Regions from separate parts of the Rhizobium sp. T1470 genome, predicted to be linked through region 1. Evidence: predicted binding sites of a transcription regulator. Region 1 holds the regulator's gene; the other holds the start of a gene.
The links. The regulator LexA, encoded in region 1, represses DNA repair genes until DNA is damaged. The targets are predictions, from matches to a motif close to TGTTCNNNNTGTGTTCNG.
Positions count from the first base shown of each region.

Region 1 (4,661 bases):
TAGAAGTCGATATTCGGATAGAGCTTCTTTTCGATGAAGTATTCATCAGTGAGAGCGATACGCTCCAGTTCCATTGCTACCTCGAGCAAAGGGTCGTCCTTGACGCCGAGTTCGCCGAGAACCTCGTGTGTCGTCTTCTGCATGATCTTGGCGCGCGGATCGTAGTTCTTGTAGACGCGATGACCGAAGCCCATGAGACGGAACGGATCGTTCTTGTCCTTGGCGCGGGCTATGTATTCGGGAATACGGTCGACGGTGCCGATCTCGGTCAGCATGTTCAGCGCTGCTTCATTGGCGCCGCCGTGAGCCGGGCCCCAGAGGCAGGCAATGCCGGCGGCGATGCAGGCGAACGGGTTTGCGCCCGATGAGCCGGCGAGGCGGACCGTCGAGGTCGATGCATTCTGCTCGTGGTCGGCGTGCAGGATGAAGATGCGGTCCATGGCGCGGGACAGCACCGGATTGACGACATATTCTTCGCACGGAACAGCAAAGCACATGCGCAGGAAGTTCGAGGCGTAGTCGAGATCGTTCTTCGGGTAAACGAAGGGCTGGCCGACGTGATACTTGTAGGCCATGGCCGCAAGTGTCGGCATCTTGGCGATCATGCGCAGGCTTGCGACCATGCGCTGATGCGGATCCGTGATGTCGGTGGAGTCGTGGTAGAAGGCCGACAATGCACCGACGCAGCCGCACATGACGGCCATCGGATGCGCATCGCGGCGGAAGCCCGTGAAGAACCGGCTCATCTGCTCATGCACCATCGTGTGATGCGTGACGCGATAGTCGAAATCCTTCTTCTGCGCAGCGGTCGGCAGTTCGCCATAGAGGAGCAGGTAGCAGACCTCGAGGAAGTCGCCATGCTCGGCAAGTTGCTCGATCGGATAACCGCGATGTAGCAGTACGCCGGCATCACCATCGATGTAGGTGATTTTCGATTCACAGGATGCGGTCGAGGTAAAACCAGGATCGTACGTGAAGGAAGCCGTGTGCTTGTACAGGGCGCCGATATCAATGACGTCAGGGCCGATCGTGCCGCTCTTGACGGCGAGATCGACTGATTTATCACCGATTTTCAGTGTTGCGCTTTGTTCCGTCATTCTGATCCTCCAAACTGGCGGTTGGCGCCATAAAAGCGCCATAGGGTTAAGCGTCGTCGACGATAGCTATATGATCGCGCGCCTAATGCCAAGTTCCCGTGACGCCATTTTGTGCATCGCAGTATCAACTTTTGGGCACTCCTGCGATGAGCCCTGCGCATAGCAGAAGCTGATGATTATCCTTGGCTTTTCTGGCTTCCGATTCTCCTTCGGATTTCAATCGATTATTGTTGCCTGAAGCCTGAAGAACTTGCATTGTGGTTGCAAGGGCGGCTGTTTTTGGGCGCAGATGCATGCCGGGGTTGAAGCCACTTTGTGAGGCAGGCCCCTCGGCGCGGATGCGCTTGCTCGCATGGCAGAGCGTTCTTTTCTTCGGGCTCAATCTGCTTAGAAGCCTCCGCGCGCCTTCAGCACGCAATCACTCGTCTCCTGGGCAACGTGGTTTACGACCGCGCCGCCCGGCTGCTCTTCGTGTTTTCGTCGCGCTGTGGCGACGGAGATGGATCATGGGCGGTTCTTCGTATTTTCTCCGGTCTTCCTCGGGCCGACGCCGTCCTCTGGTTTGAGCTCGCAAGTGACCCGCCAATGATCCGCCTGGGGGCATGGTTTGTTGCGTTCGCCCTGATTGCACCGGCCGCAGTCCCCGGGGCGCCGCCGACTGATCCGAAATCTTGCGCTGGCGGGCGTATTGGTGTCGTGGGAATGCTTTCCGCCCAGTTCGAAGCACGGAGTAGGGCGACCGTCATATTGGACGCGCGTATAATCACGACGATCACGGGCTGCGTTGAGCGTCGGGAAGGGGATCGCCGTGACCGCTGGCACTGCATCAATTCCACCTCGGCGACGCAATATCACCCCTGTCCGGCGGCGGACAGCGAAGGCCAAGCTCAAAGACTCTCGGCTAAGGAATTGCGCAATGCCCGCAATACGTTGCGGCAGGCCTCTGCGACGGGCGCTGAAGACCGCCTTGTTTCCCTGAAAACGCCTGGTGCACCGCCACGCACGATAGCAGCTACGTTCTGACAATCGTCGAAAACCCTGCTTACTTCGGCGCTGCGCGCGATACCGCCGATATCGTCGTGACGCCCGCTCGCCTGCGTGCGACCGAATGCCGGCCGGACGCACTGCTATTCACCGGAGAAATCCTGCGTCGCGGCTCTGGCGCCGCCGAGATACGCAAAGACGAACAGGGAACACCATCGTGTCACCGCCTACTACCACGCTTGACCGCCCCTGGATGCGGCATTGGGCATACAACTGGCGAAGCGGCACGTTTGACGGTGAGCCGCCTGTCGTCAATGATAACGACGAATGAGCCCGACGAGCTTGCCCTGAACCTTGACGCGGTCGGGTCCAAAAATACGCGTTTCATAAGCCGGGTTCGCGGCCTCGAGCGCAATGGAGGCGCCCTTCCGGCGGAAGCGCTTGAGGGTCGCTTCTTCGTCATCGACGAGCGCGACAACGATGTCGCCGGGATTTGCGGTGCTGCCATTGCGAATGATCACCGTGTCGCCATCGAAAATGCCGGCTTCGATCATCGAGTCGCCCTTGACCTCAAGCGCATAGTGCTCGCCCGGGCCAAGCATGTCGGCCGGAACGGTGATGTCGTGAGTATTGTTCTGGATTGCCGAAATCGGCACGCCGGCGGCGATCCGTCCCATAACCGGTACCGAGGCGGAATTGCCGTTGTCGGCATGTGCTGCCGGCTTCGGCGGCGCAACAAGCTGCGGTTTGCCGAGGCTGCCTTCGATGACGCTCGGCGAAAAGCCGCGGCGTGGTTGCAAGCTCGGGTTATATGCCTCCGGAAGCTTGATGACCTCCAGGGCGCGGGCCCGATTCGGCAGTCGGCGAATGAAGCCACGTTCTTCGAGCGCTGTAATCAGCCGGTGAATGCCTGACTTCGACGCGAGGTCCAAGGCATCTTTCATTTCATCGAAAGAAGGGGGGACACCGGACTCCTTCATTCGCTCGTGAATGAAGAGAAGAAGCTCCTGTTGTTTACGCGTCAGCATCGAAGTTGAACCCCAGAGTCGTGAAACAAAGCCAGAACAGACACTATATGTTCCATATGTGTTCCGCAAGTGCCTAAATTTTCGTAAAACTTGCCCGCAACTTGTTCAGTTTTCTCAGTTCATTTGACTGAAAGCGCCGAAGGGGGTTGCATTGTCCTGCGACCCGGCGCACATCTTCGCAAATTCCGGAGAGTTTGCTATGAGCGAAGCACATCCGCTGGACCACATCGTGCTGCCGGTCTCCAATATTGGACTCGCGCGCGAACGTCTCGGAAAACTTGGGTTCACCATCGCGCCCGATGCCCGGCATCCGTTTGGAACAGAGAACGCCTGCATATTCTTCTCCGACGAAACTTACCTAGAGCCCCTGGGGGTCGCCAGCGCGGAACTGCACGAGGCGTCGGCGAAGAAAGGGAATGTCTTCACCGCGCGTGACCGCGCCTTTCGGTTTCGATGCGGGGACGATGGATTCTCTGCCGTGGTCTTCGCGACCGCAGATGCCGATCGCGACCACGCCCGGTTCCTTTCCGAAAGGATCAATGGCGGCGAGATGCTACAGTTCGAGCGACCGATGAAGATGCCCGATGGCTCGGAGGCCACAGCCGCGTTCAAGCTCGCTTTCGCGGTGGATCTGCGGGCTCCGGATTTCTTCTTTTTCACGTGTCAACGCGTCAATCCGCTGCCGGCCGATCGAAAAGCGCTGCAAGTGCACGCGAACGGCGTCCATGGGATCGCAGAGATCGCTCTGGTTTCGCCAGATCCGAAGGCGTTCGGATCATTCGTGCGCGCAGCGGCGCACGGCCCGGGGATTGTCAACGACGCCTTCGGCGTGAGCGTCGCCGCTCCGAATGCCAGGATCAGCGTTCTATCCCCCGATGGATTGTATGCATATTTCGACCTTCCTGCAGCGTCCACCGATCGCGGCTTGCGCGGCATCGCCATCGTCTTCAAGGTTGGCGAGCTCGCCGTGACAGAAGCGCATTTGGCTGCTAACGGGATGACCTACACGCGCAAAAACAATCGAATTCTGGTGAAGGCGGCTCCCGGGCAGGGCGCGCTCTTCGCCTTTGAGGAGAAACGATGAGCCAGACAAAGTCCGAAGTCGTGGTTGGCGAAGGCGCCGGCTGCGTCACCTTTTCCAATGCCGGCAAGCTGTCGCTGATTGCTGGGCCCTGCCAGATGGAGAGCCGTGACCATGCCTTCATGGTCGCGGGCGTGCTAAAGGAACTCTGCGACAAGCTTGGTCTCGGCCTCGTCTACAAGTCCTCCTTCGACAAGGCGAACCGCACCTCGCTGTCGGCTCAGCGTGGGATCGGCCTCGAAACGGCGCTTGAGGTCTTTGCAGACCTCAAGAAGGAATACGGCTTTCCGGTCCTGACTGACATCCACACCGAGGAGCAGTGCGCCGAGGTGGCGACCGTCGTCGACATCCTGCAGATCCCGGCCTTCCTCAGCCGCCAGACCGACCTGCTGGTCGCTGCCGCCAAGACCGGCCGCACCATCAACGTCAAGAAGGGCCAGTTCCTTGCTCCTTGGGACATGAAGAATGTCC
Region 1 is NZ_CP148091.1:2,192,159-2,196,819, forward strand. Features, by position in the region: gene gltA (citrate synthase) at 1-1,097, opposite strand, end outside; gene WGT02_RS11070 (hypothetical protein) at 1,222-1,515, opposite strand; gene lexA (transcriptional repressor LexA) at 2,393-3,109, opposite strand; gene WGT02_RS11080 (VOC family protein) at 3,309-4,193, shown strand; gene kdsA (3-deoxy-8-phosphooctulonate synthase) at 4,190-4,661, shown strand, end outside.

Region 2 (4,661 bases), 2.1 Mb from region 1:
CCTGACGCTGATTGTCCGTACGGCCACCGAGCCGCCAGAGAAGAACCGGCTTCGGCTCCTCGGCCTCTTCCGCAGTAGCGGCGACGGGCTGTTCGGCGGTCACTGCTTCGGCAGCGGGGACTTCCGAGGCGGGCTCCTCCGATGTGCTGTCGGCATCGTCATGATCCGCTTTCTCGGCATTCTCCTCGGATGCAGTTTCGGTCGCCGGTTCCGCCGAGGCGTCCTGAGCCGACAAATAGGCTGCCGCCTCTTCTGCCTTCACGGCATCGGCACGATAGCCGAGCCCCTTCAGGATCTCTTCCATGTCCTCGAGGGTGGCGCCAAGGATCGAAAGCATGGCGGTTGTCGTGGTGAAGCGACGGCCGTCATATGCGCCTTCCGGGCGATTGGCCTGGCCGGGCTTCCATTGAAGCAGCGGGCGAATGATATCCGCCAGGCGCTCCAGGATATCGATACGAACTGCGCGTTTGCCAAGGAACCGGAAGCCGGCCAGCTTGTAGAACGTGCGCTCGAAACCCGGATCGGTCACGACCGAAGTGCGGCCCGCAGCAAGCACAGGAATGAGATCGCCATACCCGGGCTTGTCGAGACCGTCATTCTTCAGCGCCCAGAGGAGGGTGATGAGCTCCGCCGGCGCGGGCTTCAGAAGAGCGGGAACGAAGATATGGTAGGCGCCGAAGCGAACGCCATAGCGGCGCATGGAGGCGCGCGCATCCTGATCCAGGGACTTTACCTCTTCGGCTACGTCGCGCCGGAACAGAACACCGAGGTTCTCGACGAGCTGAAACGCCAGGCCCTTCGCCAGGCCCTGCAGATCCTCTGCGCGGGACAGATCGTCAAGCGGCTTCAGAATCGTGCTGATATGATGATTCACAAAGCGCTCGACCCGAGCGGCCACGTGGTCGCGCGCATTGCCGGTCAATTGCTCGTCGGCGAGAATAATGACGCGCGGGCGCATCACATGATCGCTGCCCGCCAGACGTGCCACCGGATCGCCCAACCAGCGGATCGAACCGTCGGAGCCGATCGCGAGATCGCCATTGCCGGCCGCATGGAGGCGAGCAGCACGTGCCTCGAATTCCAGAGCGAGCGCCTTTTGCGAAGCAGACTGAACAGCCTTAGCGTCCGGTCCATCCGCTCCCGAAATGGGCGTGAACCGGAATCCCGACAGTTGCCCCACATGATGTCCTTCAACGAAGACATCGCCATTTACACTGATTTCAGCTTCCAGCATCGCATTCTCTCTCAGGCGCTTCATGAGCACAGATGTCCTGCGATCAACAAAGCGTTTCGTCAACCTTTCATGTAACGCATCGGACAATCGATCTTCGATTTCCCGCGTCTTTTCCTGCCAGTGTGTCGGATCGGCAAGCCAATTGGGCCGATTCGACACATAGGTCCAAGTCCTTATCTGCGCGATTCGCGCCGAAAGCGTGTCAATTTCACCGTCTGTTCGATCCGCACGATGTACCTGCTCGGCAAGGAAGTCCTCGTTTACCGTGCCATAGCGCACGAGATCGGAAAAGAGGGTGGAGATGAGATCGGCGTGTTGGGCCGGGGCAATGCGCCGGTAGTCCGGCAGCGCGCACGCCTCCCACAACTTCTCGACCCGCGCCGGATTGTCAGCAAGGTCAATGATTTCCGGGTAACGCGACAGGTGTTCCAGCGCTTGCTGGTCGACGGCGGGCAGAGCGCGTGTCAGGCCGGAAACGGTAGGGCCGGTTTCAAGGCTCGCCCGCAGCGCATGAATGGAAGCGAAATCGAGGTTCTTTGTGCGCCACTGCAGCACTTTTACATTGTCGAACTCATGACCTTCGATGCGTTCGACCAATTCCTCATCAAAAGGATCCACTTGGCCGGTGACGCCAAATGTTCCGTCGCGAACATGGCGGCCTGCGCGACCGGCAATCTGCCCGAGTTCGGCAGGGTTGAGGTTGCGGAACTGATAGCCGTCGAATTTGCGATCCTGCGCGAAGGCGACATGATCGACATCGAGATTGAGACCCATGCCGATCGCATCCGTCGCGACCAGATATTCCACATCCCCGGCCTGATAAAGCGCCACCTGCGCATTGCGGGTGCGCGGACTGAGGGCTCCAAGAACCACGGCCGCCCCGCCACGCTGTCTGCGGATCAACTCAGCGATCGCATAGACTTCGTCCGCAGAGAAAGCGACAATTGCCGAGCGCTGCGGCAGGCGGGTGGTCTTCTTCTGTCCAGCGTAGAACAGGTGAGAAAGCCGGGGTCGCTCGACCACGGTGATTCCGGGGAGAAGTTGTTGCAGAATTGGGCGCATCGTGCCGGCGCCGAGCAACAGCGTTTCGTCGCGGCCACGCAGATGCAGGATACGGTCCGTGAAGATGTGCCCGCGCTCCAGATCGCCGGCAAGCTGAACTTCATCGATGGCGACGAAAGCTGCCTTGGTCTCGCGCGGCATTGCCTCGACGGTACAGACCGAAAAGCGGGCGTTGGGAGGCGATATCTTCTCCTCGCCCGTTACCAGCGCAACATTCTGGATTCCGACCTTTTCGGCGACGCGTGTGTAGACCTCGCGTGCCAGCAGCCGCAACGGCAGCCCGATCACGCCGGTGCCGTGGGCAACCATGCGCTCGATGGCATAATGCGTCTTGCCGGTATTTGTTGGCCCGAGCACCGCGGTTACTCCGCGCCCACTCAGTATCATCGGCTGCGATGTCAGTGTCATGGTCCTGGCAGATGAGGCGGGGGTGCCCCAGATCAAGTCAGCTCCTCTCCGAAGCACACAACACATGGACAGCCGTTGTCTCAAACGCAAGGGCTGATTTGAATTTACTCCGCGGTTTTCTATTGCGCGAATAGCTTGCAGATTGCTCGTTTTCCGATTCGGAACAGCTTGAGAACGAATCGGAGACGAATCGCTGACTCCGGCTGATTCAGTGTTTGTTCACGGCTAAGTATTGATTTTGAATCGCTTTTTACCACAAGATGCTGAATCGTGAAATTCGCGTCATACGCGTGGGCGGGTTGGATTCGGCTTGTTAACCGCTTTTACCGGAAATTGCCGGGCGACTTCTGGCTGAGGCTTTTCGCGTTGGTGTTGCGTTACGCGGAGAGACCGAAAATCAGGCTTGATCGGGTGGTTTTACCGTCAAAGCGGAAGATTTGATACGTATGGAACAAAAATCAGTGATGCGTGTTTCTCGTCCATTCCGAGTGCAATGAGGTCGAGGACTTGAACCATGCTTGGCACGATCCTTCTCATCATCCTTATTCTGCTTTTGATCGGCGCCTTACCAAATTGGGGTTATAGCCGTGGATGGGGCTATGGACCTTCCGGCGGTTTGGGACTAGTGCCGCGCCACAGAGATTATGACTCTTTGACGGGGTAAGCTTTGCGGAGCTTTTGGCGGGCTTTTTCGGTTGTGAACATCCATTGGATCTTTGCGCCATTAGCGTTGCGTTGCTGCTCCCAGGCTGCGACTTCGGCGATTATGGTGTCTTTATTGTCGATACGACGGTCGAGGCATTGGCTGCGCAGGACACCGATCTCGATCTCGACCATGTTGAGCCAACTGGCGTGCTTGGGCGTGTGGTGGAACTCCAGTCGCTTCAGCACCCTTCGAGCCTCCGGGGCTGGAAATGCGTCGTAAAGCGCCCCGGCGGAATGGGTGGAGAGGTTGTCCATCACCACGCGGATGATCGGGGCGTCGGGATAATCGACGTCGACCAGTTCGCGCATGCACTGGGCGAAGTCTTGGTTGGTTCGCCGATCGGTGACCTTCACCCTGCGCCAGGGCTGGTGGGCGTCCATGAAGACAAACAGATTGACCGTGCCGTTTCGGCGATACTCGCAGTCGTAGCGTTCAAGCTGGCCAGGCTTGGCCGCAATGGGCTCGCGCACTTCGCCGATGAGTTGGGTCGGGCTCTCGTCGAAGCAGACCACGGGCCTTTGTGGATCAGGCGTCTCTGCGTAGAGGTCGAGAACATCCTCCATGCGCGCGACGTATTCCCCATCGAGCTTTGGGATGCACCACATGTCTTTGCGCCAAGGTTTGAGATGATTCTCAGCCAGCCGGCGACGTACGGTCTCCGAGGACAACTCGTCATGATCGGTGAGTCGGACCATCTCATCGGCCAGAAGCTCCAGGGTCCAGCGGGCTCGCCCGGGCGGCGGCTTTGAGCAGGCGGTCGCCACCAACAGCGCCTCCTCCTTGCTCGATAGCTTGCGCTCAACACCCGGGCGCGGTTCTTCACTGAGCGCGCCTTCCAGATTGGCTTCCACAAACCGGCGCTTGGTCCGGTAAATCGTCGATCCGCTGACGTTCAAGGTTGCCGCGATCACCTCGTCGCTGAAGCCTTCGTCCGCCGCCACCAGGATCTGGGCGCGCTTGATCTTGCGCGACGCATGGCGTCCCCCGCTCAACAAAACGGCCAGTTGATCACGTTCCGATTGGCTAAGCTCTACGTGAAACTTTATATTCATCGACACCTCCTTCAGCGCGGAGACGCAGATGAATCCGAAAATGAGTCCCTCACTTGACCCGCAAGCCGCAACGGCAAGACATGGCCTTACGCAAGTCCAAGGCCAGTACCTGGCCTTCATCTACGCCTACAGCCGCATCTTCAAACAGCCTCCGGCCGAAGCCGACATGCGTCGCCACTTCGCCGTTACGGCTCCGTCT
Region 2 is NZ_CP148091.1:44,872-49,532, reverse strand. Features, by position in the region: gene WGT02_RS00250 (helicase-related protein) at 1-2,704, opposite strand, end outside; gene WGT02_RS00245 (DUF3309 domain-containing protein) at 3,219-3,368, shown strand; gene WGT02_RS00240 (IS630 family transposase) at 3,347-4,462, opposite strand; gene WGT02_RS00235 (LexA family transcriptional regulator) at 4,491-4,661, shown strand, end outside.
Region 2: the regulator LexA is predicted to act here: its motif matches at 2,864-2,881, upstream of WGT02_RS00250 (helicase-related protein).